Desulfovibrio desulfuricans: one gene and its partner. The protein of the gene in region 1 interacts with the protein of each later gene in a pairwise test. Links are inferred from orthologs where the notes say so. Each region holds a gene or a part of one and is shown on either strand. Other genes may lie near its edges.

Region 1 (6,537 bases):
CAGCACAAAAATCTGCGCATTGATGCCTCGCTGATCCGCGATCTGGACGGCAACATTGTTGGTGCAGTAACACTTGTGTTCGACCTGACGGAAATCAAAAAGCAGCAGGCCACCATCGAGCAGCAGCGTGATGCCGTTGCCCAGGTGGCGCAGAACGCCAATGCCATTGCCGACAGGCTTTCCACCGCGACCGAGGAGCTTTCCACCCAGGTGGAACAGGCCAGCCGTGGCGCGGATCAGCAAACACAGCGTGTTTCTGAAACCGCCACCGCAATGGAGCAGATGAATGCCTCGGTGCTTGAGGTGGCGCGCAATGCGGGCGGCGCCTCAGACACTACCATCAATGCCAAACGCAAGGCGGAACATGGCGCAGAAGTGGTCAACAAGGTAGTGCAGGGCATCAACCAGTTGCACACGCAGGCTTTGGGCCTCAAGACCGGAATGGCCTCGTTGGGCGATCAGGCCCAGAGTATCGGCCAGATCATGACCGTGATTTCAGACATTGCAGACCAGACCAACCTGCTGGCCCTCAACGCCGCCATCGAAGCGGCGCGCGCGGGCGAAGCCGGACGCGGATTTGCCGTTGTGGCCGACGAGGTGCGCAAACTGGCGGAAAAGACCATGCAGGCAACCCGCGAGGTTGGTTCCGCCATTCAGGGCATACAGAGCGGCACCACGCAGAACATTGATCAGGTCAACCAGACTGTAGACACCATTGAGCAGACCACCGAGCTTGCCGGAACCTCCGGCGAGGCGCTCTCAGAAATTGTGGTGCTGGTGGATCAGGCTGCGGATCAGGCGCATTCCATTGCCGCCGCCGCAGAAGAACAGTCGGCCACCAGCGACGAGATCAACCGCGCTGTGGAACAGATCAACACCATCAGCGTAGAGACGTCCTCCGCCATGTCGCAATCTGCCAACGCAGTGACGGAACTGGCAAAGCAGGCGCAGGAACTCAAAAAGCTCATTGCGCAGATGGTTTCATAGCTGACGCGGGCACAGGAGCAGGAGTAAGCGCCTACCCTGCCCCGCAACAAACTCAAAGCCCCTGAACGGCAAACCGTTCAGGGGCTTTTTCACACCCTGCCCCATCTACGCAAGCGCGGCAACAATAAAACAGATCAGACCCGCCTTCGTTCAATACAGCACCTAATGTGTTGTCACTGAACGAAAACGGGCCTGCTTTAAAACACCTTGCTTTGGTCTGTACAAAAGATATTCAAACCTGAAATCTCATCCAGACAAAACAGCCTGCAAAACAATACTAAATATCCTTGATCACGTCCTGCATGCTATAAAGCTTGCCGGGCTTCTGCCCTGCCATCCAGCCAGCGGCGCGGATAGCGCCGCGTGCAAAATTCTCGCGAGAGTGGGCCTGATGGGTCACTTCAATACGCTCACCGGGGCCCATGAAATACACGGTATGCACGCCCACCACATCGCCGCCACGTATGGCCTGAATGCCGATCTGCTCCTTGGGGCGGGCGCCGATGATGCCGTCACGGCTGGAGCAGCGCACATCGTTGAGCTTCCAGTCGCGGGCCTCGGCAAGGCATTCGCCAAGGGTCAGGGCCGTGCCGCTGGGGCTGTCCTTTTTGCGGTTGTGGTGCAGTTCCACCATTTCAATATCATAATCCTCGCCCAGGGCCTTGGTGAGCTGGGGCAGGATGTTGAGCAGCACATTCACGCCGATGCTCATGTTCGAGGCCCAGAAAATCGGGGCCTTGGCAGCAAGGGCGCGCAGTTCGTCTTTTTGCTCATCGGTAAAGCCCGTGGTGCCGATTACAAGGGCATTGCCGGTCTGCGCAACGGCCTTGGCCGATTGCAGACTCACCGCAGGAGCGGTGAAGTCAATGACCACAGCCCCCGGAAGTTTGGGCAACAGGGCTGCCAGACTGTCGGAAACAGGGCAGGCAGCACCCGTAAGAGCGGCTATGCGCTCCGGGCTGTCCACCAGCCCTGCAAGGGTGAACTGCGGGTCGGCTTCCACAAGCCCGCTGATGGTTTTGCCCATACGCCCGCTGGCCCCGACCACAATAATAGAAGTGCTCATAGCTTCTCCGTTTCCGTTATTCCGGCTCAATGCCGGATTCACGCAACAGGTTTCTGAATTCCGTTTCATCCAGCACGGTTACGCCAAGGGAGCGCGCCTTGTCCAGCTTGCTGCCCGCCTTTTCGCCCGCCACCAGATAATCCAGCTTCTTGCTGACAGCACCAAGGGGAACAGCCCCGGCGGCCTCGGCCCACTTTTGCGCCGTGCCGCGCGGCACGCTGATGGTGCCCGTAAAAAGAATGGTTTTGCCAGCCAGGGGCCCTTCGGCAAGGGTTTGCGCACCCTGAGCCGAATCCGCGCCCTTGGGCCACGGGCCGTTCTCCTTGAGCCGCGCAAGCTGCTCGCGGTTGGCAGGGCTGTCAAAGAAGTTGCGTATGGACGAAGCCACTTCCGGCCCCACATCGGGCAGGGCCAGCAGGCTATCCACTGTGGCGTTTTCCAGTTCATCCAGATCGGCAAAGCGCGCCGCAAGGGTACGGGCCGTCTGCTCGCCCACGTGGCGGATACCAAGGGCGCTGATAAGCCTTTGCAGGGTCGCGGTGTGGCGGGCGTTTTCCAGCGAATCCACAAACTTTTGCGCCAGCACCTCGCCCATGCGTTCAAAGCCCAGCAGCTCCTGCACGGTGAGGCTGAACAGATCGGCTGGCGACTGTACGCGCCCGCTGGTCACAAGCTGCTCGATCCACTTTTGCCCCACGCCCTGAATATCAAGCCCGGCCTTGGAAACAAAGTGGGTTATGGAGCGCAGCCGGATGGCGGGGCAAGCCAGATTCTCGCACCGCCAGGCAGCCTCGCCTTCTTCGCGGTACACGGGCTGCCCACAGGCCGGGCACGTGTGGGGGAACTCGTAGGGTTCAGCGCCCGCGGGCCTTTTATCCAGCACCGGGCCGACCACTTCGGGGATAACATCGCCCGCGCGTTGCACAATAACGGTATCGCCCACGCGCACGTCGCGCGCGCGGATTTCATCCTCATTATGCAGGGTTGCGCGCGAAACCATGACCCCGCCCACAGCCACCGGCGCAAGCATGGCCACTGGCGTAAGCGCCCCTGTGCGCCCCACCTGAATTTCTATGCCCTCAAGCTGGGTTTGCGCCTGCATGGCCGGGAACTTGAAGGCCACGGCAAAACGCGGCGCGCGCGCCGTAAAACCAAGTGCCTCCTGGGCTTCAAGGTCGTTCTGTTTTGCCACGGCGCCGTCAATTTCCATGGCAAATTCCGGCCTGTTTTCGCGCACCCAGTTCACATAGTTTTCTACATCCTGAGGGCTCGCGCAGAGCTTGCCGTTTGGCGGCGTAAGAAAACCGTATTCCTTCAGCCGGGCCATCAGCTCCGAATGCAGGCGGCACGGCTGCGCCGGAGCCCACTGCGCATCACCCAGACTATAAGCCAGAAAGCGCAGGGGGCGCGATTCCGTAACCGAAATATCATGCTGGCGCAGGGTTCCTGCTGCCGCATTGCGCGGATTGGCAAAGGTCTTTTGCCCCAGGGATTCCTGCCGCTCGTTGAGGGCGTCAAAATCCTTTTTATACATCACCACTTCGCCGCGCACTTCAAGCCGCGCGGGAAACGGCCCATCGCCCCTGAGGCGCAAGGGCACGGTGCGGATGGTGCGCACGGCCTCTGTAACGACTTCGCCCACCTCGCCATCGCCGCGCGTCAGGGCCTCCTGCAACACGCCGTTTGCATAGATGATTTCCAGCGCAAGGCCGTCCAGTTTGGGATCACACCAGAAGGCCTGCGGCAGAGGGCCGTTGAGTTCCGTATCCCATGCGCGGCGCATGCGCTCCACAAAATCGCGCCATTCTTCGACAGAAAAGACGTTGTCCAGACCGTACATCTGGCGGCTGTGGGCTTTTTTGGCAAGGCCGTCCAGCAGCTTGCCGCCCACGCGCAGGGTGGGCGAATGGGCAGAGCGCAGCTCGGGCCAGCGGTCTTCCAGCGCGGCCAGCTCATGAAACAGCGCGTCAAACTGGTCGTCCGAAATTTCCGGCGCATCCTGAGTGTGATACAGATAATTGTGGCGCTCCAGCTCTGCGGCCAGCCAGCGGGCGCGGTTGCGCTCCTCGCTGCTGGGACCGCCAGCGGGGCCAGTGGTAAAGAGGCTGTTCTGCTCCTGCCTGCCATTGCGTGAATTCTGCGACATGAAAAAACCTTTCTGATGGTCAGCCGCCGTGCCCTTGTTTGGCTTACGGGCTTTGCGGCGGCACTGCTCACAGGGGCAAGCGCCCCCGTCTATTCGGGCATGGCGATAAGCCTGGCCCGCAAAATGCGGATGCGGTCACGCAGCTCTGCGGCCTGTTCAAATTCCAGATCACGAGCCGCCTGACGCATCTCCTTTTCAAGCTTGGCAACAAGAATGGCAACATCCTCGGCAGTCAGCGGCACTGCGTCTGGCTCGCGCTGTTTACCCTTGCCCTTGCCGCGCCCGCGTCCGCCGCCATCTTCCACATACAGGCTATCAAGTGGCGATTCAAGCGATTTGCGGGTGCTGGTGGGCGTGATGCCATGCTCTTCATTGTAGGCCGCCTGCTTGGCGCGGCGGCGCTCGGTTTCGCCCATGGCGGCGCGCATGGAATCGGTGATCTTGTCCGCGTACAGAATGACCTTGCCCTGCGCGTTGCGCGCGGCGCGGCCAAATGTCTGGATAAGCGAACCCGTGGAGCGCAAAAAGCCCTCCTTGTCCGCATCCAGAATGCACACAAGCGACACTTCGGGGATGTCCAGCCCCTCGCGCAGCAGGTTGATGCCCACCAGCACGTCAAATTCCCCAAGCCGCAGCGCGCGGATGATCTGCATGCGCTCAAGCGTATCAATGTCCGAATGCAGGTAACGCGCCCGCACGCCCATGTTGCAGCAGTATTCGGTGAGGTCTTCCGCCATGCGCTTGGTAAGTGTGGTGACAAGCACCCTCTCGCCCAGCGTCACCTTGCCCCGGCATTCGCCCAGCAGGTTTTCCATCTGGCCCTTGGTGGGGCGCACCTCCACCACCGGATCCACAAGGCCCGTGGGACGGATGATCTGCTCCGCCACAATGCCCTGCGCCTGATCCAGCTCGTACTTGCCGGGCGTGGCCGACACGTACACCACCTGATTGAGCAGGTTGGTGAACTCGTTGAACTGGAGGGGGCGGTTATCCAGAGCCGAGGGCAGGCGGAAACCGTAGTCCACAAGGGTCTGCTTGCGCGAGCGGTCGCCCTTGTACATGCCGCCCACCTGCGGAATGGTGATGTGCGATTCGTCCACAAAAAGCAGAAAATCTTCGGGAAAATAGTTGAGCAGACAGGACGGCGGCTCGCCCGGCTTGCGGCCGTCGAGGTGGCGGGTGTAGTTTTCAATGCCGTTGCAGTAGCCGAGCTCTTCAATCATTTCGAGGTCAAGCTGGGTGCGCTGCTCAATGCGCTGGGCCTCCACAAGCTGCCCGTGCTCCTTGAAATAGGTGAGCCGCACCGCCAGTTCATCGCGTATGTCGCTGGCAGCCCGCTTGAGGTTGTCCTGCGCGGAAACAAAGTGGCTGGCAGGGTACAGCACGGTTTTGCTTACCTCGGCCAGCACCTCGCCCGTGAGGGGGTCAATCTCGCGCATGAGGTCGATGTCGTCGCCAAAAAATTCCAGCCGCAGCGCCCGCTCGTGATGGTAGGCGGGAATGATTTCAAGGGCATCGCCGCGCACGCGGAAGGTGCCGCGGTGGAAGTCATAATCGTTGCGCTCGTAGTGCACTTCCACCAGCCGGGTGATGAGCTTGTCCATGGGGAAGTGCTGGCCCACCTCAACGGGAATGACCATCTTGGCGTAATATTCCGGCGAGCCAAGGCCGTAGATGCACGAAACCGAAGCCACAATGACCACATCGCGCCGGGTCAGCAGGGCGTGGGTGGCGGCGTGGCGCAGCTTGTCTATGTTGTCGTTGATGGACGAATCTTTTTCAATATAGGTGTCCGAGGCCGGAACATAGGCCTCCGGCTGGTAGTAGTCGTAATAGCTGACAAAATATTCCACGGCATTGCGCGGAAACAGCCCCCGGAACTCGCCGTAAAGCTGGGCTGCCAGCGTTTTGTTGGGGGCCAGAACCAGCGTCGGGCGGTTGCAGCGGGCAATGACGTTGGCCATGGTAAAGGTTTTGCCGGAGCCGGTAACGCCCAGCAAAACCTGGGAGGGAACCCCGGCCTGAAGATTGTCCACCAGGGCGTCAATGGCCGTGGGCTGGTCGCCCGTGGGGGTGTATGCCGTTTCAAGGCTGAATGGGATGACCGGATTATCTTCCATAATATTATGTTTTGGAGTAAGAGGACAGGATTACATCAATAACGAACGGGAATTGCCATGGAAAAAATCTTCGTACCTTCTCAGATAGATCTGCCCATCGACCGGGTTTTCATTGTGGCCGCAACCCTCAGCACCTTCAAGGGCTGCCGCCATCTGGACGTGCAGATTTTCCGCCCCGGCGCTACTGATGCCGAAGTGGAAGCCATCAAGGGTCTTGG
Region 2 (6,703 bases), on another replicon or contig:
GCCTGTCTACCAGCGCCAGCCAGCATTCTTCGTGAGGGCTTGTGCCAAGCCGGGCCTGCGCCATGCGGGCTACGGCCTCGGGTGTTGCCAGAACTTCCTTTTGCCGCAGCTCTGCCGCTGCGTAGCGCGCCCGCGTTTCGCCCAAAACCCGCCATAAGGCCAGCAATCCCGGCCCAAAACCGGGCACCTGCAAGAGTTCTTCGGGCCTTGCGTCCAGCGCCCCGCGAATGCTGCCAAACTTCTGTATCAGTTCCTTGGCGAGGGGCTTTGTGTCCTTGCGGGTCAACCCGTAGCCTAACAGCAGCTCCAGCACTTCATAATCCGCCACTGCTGTGGGTTCCAGTTCCAGTCTTTGCCGCAGCCGCTCACGATGCCCGAGGCTTGTGGGCGGGGTGGATGTTGGCTTTGCTGTCATAAAATAAGCAGTCTTGGAGGTTGCGCAAGGGGGCGGGCGGATAAAGGCGCATGCATCCCGCAAATCCTTTGCCGTTTTTTACGTGAGCGAAAATGATAAATGCGGATCGCAGCGGAATCTGGGTCGCAATAACCGCATTTGCACCGCGCGAGGCTGGCGCGGCGATGTTCTGCCTGGCGGTTTGCGTCAGGCGCGGGTGCGGCCTGCGGCAAACAGGTCTGTCATGCGGGCCGCGAGATAGTCCAGGCTCTGGCTTGGTGATCTGCGGCCGCTCTTTACCTGCAACTCCGCATCCATAACAGTGGACATGCACTCCGCAAGCACTGCTGGGCCGAGCCGGGTTGCCAACTGTTTTTTGAAGGCAGCCTCGTTGGGATGCACGCGCACCTTTTCGCCCGCCCATAGTTGCCAGAGCAGGCGTAACTCCCGCGCCAGCAGGGCCAGCAAAGAAAACAGCAGGCTGTCGCCGTCCTGACTGCGCGAAAGTTCCTTCCACACGGCGGTGAGGTTGCCCGCCTCCATGTGCCGGATGCAGTCAAAGACGTTGCACTCTGGGTTCCAAGAAGCCGTGGCGGTCATGGCCAGAGTAATGGTGCCCTGGTCGGGAACCTGATCCGCCCCGTGAGAATCTGCCTGTGATTTCTCCCGGGCATCATCCTGTGCAGTATTGCGCAGCAGTTGCAGCTTGATCAGCTCGTTTTCAATGGCCAGGGCATCGGGCGGCACAGAGGCGCAAAACTGCTCCAGAGCGTCCTGTTCAAAGCGCAGGCCAAGCTCGTGCGAGCGTTGCAGCACATGCTTTTTGACCGCCCGTTCGTTCAGGCCGTCCTGCCGCCATATCCAGCCCTGCTGATCCGCAAAGGCCATGCAGCGCAGTTTGGCAATGTGCGCGGGAATCTTGGGCTGGCCTTTGTCCCAGGCCACTTCCATACAAAAAAAGGGCCAGCACTGTTCCGAGGGCCGGGCCAGCGCATGCGATACCTTTTTCCACACCGCTGCGGGCCACAGATTGGCCTGACGCACCACCAGCACACGCGGTGCGCCGAACAGGCCTTGCAGTGTAAGCTGCTCCCAGAAGCGCGGCGAGGGTTCCTCGTCGCCCCAGTAGACGTGCCTTTCCCACTGCCCGCTGGCGGGCGGAAAGGAAGAAAGCAGCTGCTCCATGCGCGCGCGCAGCAACTGCCCGTCCGGGCATACAAGAAAACTGAATCCGGGATGTACCGCGCTCATGATATTCCGTGGTTCTGAAAATTGATAAAAAAAAGACTGCCGTAGCAGCCTCGGAATAAAACCCGCCCGGAATAAATTCCGCCTTGGAATAAATCCCGTAAATCCAGGTTTGTCATCTGGTGAAACTGCCAACGCAGTCAGTATAGGTACAAAAGCGGGAACGGGGAAGGGGTATACAGGCGGAAGGGGCGTTTTTCATCTGCGAAAAACAGCCCCTTCCGCCATGATAATCAGTTAGTTGGCAACGATGTTGACCAGTTTGCCGGGGACCACCACCACCTTGCGCACGGTCAGGCCGTCAATGTGGCGCTGCACCGAGGAATCTGCCAGTGCGGCCTGTTCCATGGCGGCTTTGTCGGCGGCTGCGGGTATCTGCACCGTGCCGCGCAGCTTGCCGTTGACCTGAAGGGCCACGGTGAGCATGTCCTGAACGGTAGCGGCATCGTCCCATTTGGGCAGAAGTTCGCTGGCAAGCTGGGTGCCGTGCCCCAGATGCTGCCAGAGTTCTTCGCAAACATGGGGCGTGATGGGCGAAAGCAGCGTAAGCACGGAGGCCATGGCCGACGAGAATACGCGGCGGTCGCCTTCCGTGGCGCCAAGCTTTTCGCGCGAAAGATACATGGCGTTGACCAGTTCCATTACAGCGGCAATAGCCGTGTTGAACTGGAAGCGGTCGCCCATGTCTTCGCTGCATTTCTTGACCGTAAGGTGTTCGCGGCGGCGCAGGTCGCGGGCTTCCTCGCTCTGAGCGTCCTCAGCCGTGGACTGGCAGGCCTTGAGGGGCAGCAGACGGTCTTTTTCTTCATCAAAAAGACGCCACACGCGGCCAATAAAGCGCGACGCGCCTTCGATGCCAGAATCCGACCAGTCAAAGTCGCGTTCGGCCGGCGCGGCAAAGAGGCAGAACAAGCGCACCGTATCCGCGCCATACTTGGCGATCATGTCGGAAGGCGCAACAACGTTGCCCTTGGATTTGGACATCTTGCTGCCGTCTTTCAGCACCATGCCCTGGGTGAGCAGGTTGGCGAAAGGCTCGTTGAGTTCGGCAGGGAAAAAGCCCAGATCGCGCAGCACCTTGGTGAAAAAGCGCGAATAGAGCAGATGCAGGATGGCGTGTTCCACGCCGCCGATGTACTGGTCAACGGGCAGCCAGTACTTGAGGGCCTCCGTGTCAAAGGGGCCATCTTCCTTGCGGGCGCTGGTGTAGCGGGCGAAATACCACGAGGATTCCACAAAGGTATCCATTGTGTCGGTTTCGCGCCGGGCGGTCCCGCCGCACTTGGGGCAGGTGCACGAGGCAAATTCCGGCGTTTCCGGCAGGGGAGAGCGCCCGTCTTCGCGGATTTTCACGTCCATGGGCAGCAGCACGGGCAGGTTTTCTTCCTTTTCAGGCACCACGCCGCACTTGTCGCAGTAAATAACGGGGATGGGCGCGCCCCAGTAGCGCTGGCGCGAAATGTTCCAGTCGCGCAGGCGGAACTGAGTGGTGGCCTTGCCCTTGCCGTCCTTTTCCAGCGCCTGAGCCACGGCCTTTTTGCCGTCCTCATTGGCGGTGCCGTCAAAGGGGCCGGAATTAACCATGAAACCTTCAGCTGTATAAGCTTCGGTCAAGGTTTCAGGATCAATCTGCTCATCCTTGGGGCTGATGACCACGCGCAGGGGCAGGCCGTATTTGCGGGCAAACTCAAAATCGCGCTGGTCGTGCGCGGGCACGCCCATAACCGCGCCAGTGCCGTAATCAGCCAGAACGAAGTTGCCCAGCCACAGCGGCACGCGCTGCCCGGTAAAGGGATGCACGGCGTAGGCACCGGTGAAGATACCTTCTTTTTCCAGCGAATCGGACTGGCGGTCGATGCGGTCCATATTGCGGATGCGATCAACAAAGGCGCGTACTTCATCGGCTTTTTCATAGCCTTCAATGAGCTTTTCCACCAGCGGATGCTCGGGGGCCAGCGTCATGAATGTCACGCCAAAGAGCGTGTCGGGCCGCGTGGTGAACACGTCTATGCCCGTGACGCCTTCTGCCTTGAGGGCCGCGTTTTCCAGACCAAAAGTGATGGCCGCGCCCGTGGATTTGCCAATCCAGTTGCGCTGCATGGCGATAACGCGGTCGGGCCAGTCGCCTTCAAGGCTTTGCAGGTCTTGCAGCAGTTCATCGCCGTAGGCCGTGATCTTGAGGAACCACTGGGTCAGATCCTTCTGCTCCACGCGGCTGTCGCAGCGCCAGCAAAGGCCATCGACAACCTGCTCGTTGGCGAGCACCGTGTGGCACGAGGGGCACCAGTTCTGCGCCGCCTTTTTGCGGTACACGAGCCCTTTTTCCAGCAGGCGCAAAAAGAACATCTGCTCCCAGCGGTAATATTCGGGGCGGCAGGTAGCGATTTCGCGATCCCAGTCATAGGAATAACCCAGGCGCTTCAGTTGCGCCCTCATGTTGTCTATGTTGGCGTAGGTCCATTTGGCGGGATGGGTATTGTTCTTGATGGCCGCGTTTTCCGCAGGCAGACCAAAGGCGTCCCAGCCCATAGGGTGCAATACGTTGAAGCCCAGCATGCGCTTGCTGCGCGCCACCACATCGCCAATGGCGTAGTTGCGCACATGGCCCATATGGATATTGCCCGAAGGATAGGGGAACATTTCAAGCACATAATACTTGGGCTTGTTGCTCTTGTGGGTGCAGGCAAAAGCGTTTTCGGCCTGCCAGCGAGACTGCCACTTTTCTTCGATAGCTTGCGGATTATAGCGTTCGTGCGTCATGGGGCTTTACCGGATTACTCGGATATGGTTGAAGGATCGGCAGCGGGCCGGGAGATTCCGCCGGTTTCCAGAGCCTTGGCCACGGCATCAAGAATGCCGTTGATAAAGCTCTTGGCGTTGCCTTCGCCAAACTGGCGGCTGAGTTCCAGCGCCTCGTTGATGGCAACCTTGGGCGGCACATCATTGCGGTACATGATCTCAAAAACGGCAAGGCGCAGCAGGGTCAGCTCCACGCGGCCCATGCGGTCTACGCGCCAGTTGCGCGAAAAATTGCTGATGGACGCATCAAGCTCATCGCTCTTGCTCCAAACGCCTGCCACCAGTTCCCAGGCAAAGCCCGAGGGATGGCTGGGCGGTTCCTGACCTTCCCAGCGGGCAAGATAGTCCGGAGAAATGCGAAAGATGCGCCGCAGATCGTCAATATCACGGGCCGGGGTGAAGGAAAGGCCGTACAGGACCTGAAAGGCCAGTTCGCGTTCGCCACGGCGGGTGGCTGATTTGCCTTTTGCCATGGGTTACAACTGCTCCATAACGCGGATGGTTTCCAGCATGGCTGCCGCAGCTTCCACGCCCTTGTTGCCGCCCTTGGAACCGGCGCGTTCAATGGCCTGTTCAATGGTGTCGCAGGTCAGCAGACCAAAACCGATGGGGACGCCGGAGTGCATCATGGCCTGGGCAATGCCCTTGCTGGCCTCGGCGCACACGTAGTCAAAGTGGGGGGTGCCGCCGCGAATAACCGCGCCAAGCGCCAACACGCCGTCATACTTGCCGGAATTGACCAGCTTCTGGCAGACCAGCGGCATTTCGAATGCGCCGGGAATACGCACAATGGTGATATTGGCGGTATCAAGGCCGTGACGTTCCAGATAATCCTGCGCGCCGCCCACAAGGCGATCTACGATAAAATCGTTGAACCGGGTGGCCACAATGGCGATCTTGAGACCCTTGGCGTCCAACTGTCCGGCGATGGTGGTAACAGTGCTCATGGCAACTCCTTGGCGCGTTGGCGCAAGTGCCCGCGCTAACGCGTTTTTTGTAATATTTCTGTAAGCGGAAATGTTCAGATAAAGCCGTTGCGCAAGAGCATCTCGCGGCTCAACCCGCTGGTCTGCGCGGCGGCAGTTTGCTCTGCCGCGCTCTTGCCGCCGGGAGCCCAGGCCCCCAAAAGGCTGCGCACATATTTGCCAATGAGGTCGGTTTCCATATTCACCAGAGTTCCCGGCCGCCAGTTGCGCATTGTGGTGCGCTTCTGGGTATCGGGAATGATGTTAACCTCAAGAAAATCAGGCCCGCAATCATTGATGGTAAGGCTGATGCCGTCAAGGGCCACAGAGCCCTTGGCAATGACCTCCACCCCATATTCCTTGGGAAAGGCAATACGGCAACACAGGGACTGCCCCGCGCCCGTAACGCTGCGCACCGTGGCAAGACAATCCACATGCCCGCTCACCAGGTGCCCGCCAAGCCGGTCGCCCAGGGCCAGCGCCCGCTCCATGTTCACGCTGTCGCCAGTCTTGAGCCTGCCCAGCGTGGTGCGCGAGAGGGTTTCTGTGGAGGCATAGGCTGTGAACACCCCCTCGCCGTGGGTTTCCACCGAAAGGCATGCGCCGTTGACGGCAATGGATTCGCCATCGACGATGGAGGGCAGACTGAACAGGGGGCGCAGGGTGAACCTGCGTTCCGTGCCGGTGTCGCGCAGGGCGAGAACCTCGCCCTGGCCCTGGATAATGCCGGTGAACATGCGCCCGCCCTATGCCTTGGCGGCTTCAAGAGGCCGCAAGTGAATGTGAATGTCTTCGCCGCACAGGTGCGTATTGCTCACGCGCATGCGCAGGGCTTCTTCCAGGCTCAGGGGCGCGCGGCCGGAAAAGAGCGGCAGGGCGTCTTCGTCGCCCAGAATCATGGGCGCGAGGTGCAGGCGGAAGTCGTCCACAAGGCCGGCTTCCAGCAGGCTCAGGGCCAGATGCCCGCCGCCTTCGCAAAGCATGTAGGGGCAGTGCAGTTCTTCCCACACTGCACGCAGCAGATTGGGAAAGTCCGGCCCGCCGTGCATGCCGGGGCCAAGCGCCAGAACCCTCACGCCGATGTCGCGCAGGGCCTTGGCCGTGGTGGAGGCCGCCGCAGCGGGCGAAACCATGAAAACTGTCTGTTCCGGGCGGTCTTTCAGCAGGTGAAAATCCGCATCGGGCTGGGGCAGGCGTGAGGTAAGCACGCAGGCCAGAGGTTGCGGCCCGGCATTTTCGCCCCGCACGGTAAGCTGCGGATTGTCAGTGCGAAAGGTGCCGCCGCCCACAAGGATAG

The links.
Region 2: the proteins of ligA (region 1) and leuS interact in binary tests that used the Escherichia coli proteins (3 or more experiments, as listed by UniProt). The link is inferred for Desulfovibrio desulfuricans from one-to-one orthologs.

Annotation. Positions count from the first base shown.
Region 1 is NZ_JANFYZ010000001.1:605,621-612,157, forward strand. The notes cover bases 1,635-4,612. They hold ligA (NAD-dependent DNA ligase LigA), read right to left. Parts: upstream 4,200-4,612; coding sequence 2,070-4,199; downstream 1,635-2,069. Other genes in these bases: dapB (4-hydroxy-tetrahydrodipicolinate reductase), read right to left, coding at 1,635-2,053; uvrB (excinuclease ABC subunit UvrB), read right to left, coding at 4,289-4,612. Also shown: NE637_RS02520 (methyl-accepting chemotaxis protein), read left to right, coding at 1-987; more of dapB, read right to left, coding at 1,265-1,634; more of uvrB, read right to left, coding at 4,613-6,319; NE637_RS02540 (hypothetical protein), read left to right, coding at 6,377-6,537. UniProt on the Escherichia coli protein: DNA ligase that catalyzes the formation of phosphodiester linkages between 5'-phosphoryl and 3'-hydroxyl groups in double-stranded DNA using NAD as a coenzyme and as the energy source for the reaction.
Region 2 is NZ_JANFYZ010000002.1:199,663-206,365, forward strand. The notes cover bases 1,642-4,785. They hold leuS (leucine--tRNA ligase), read right to left. Parts: upstream 4,403-4,785; coding sequence 1,880-4,402; downstream 1,642-1,879. Other genes in these bases: NE637_RS03580 (DNA polymerase III subunit delta), read right to left, coding at 1,642-1,645; nusB (transcription antitermination factor NusB), read right to left, coding at 4,417-4,785. Also shown: NE637_RS03575 (JAB domain-containing protein), read right to left, coding at 1-415; more of NE637_RS03580, read right to left, coding at 602-1,641; more of nusB, read right to left, coding at 4,786-4,914; ribH (6,7-dimethyl-8-ribityllumazine synthase), read right to left, coding at 4,918-5,388; NE637_RS03600 (riboflavin synthase), read right to left, coding at 5,463-6,143; bifunctional diaminohydroxyphosphoribosylaminopyrimidine deaminase/5-amino-6-(5-phosphoribosylamino)uracil reductase RibD, read right to left, coding at 6,153-6,703.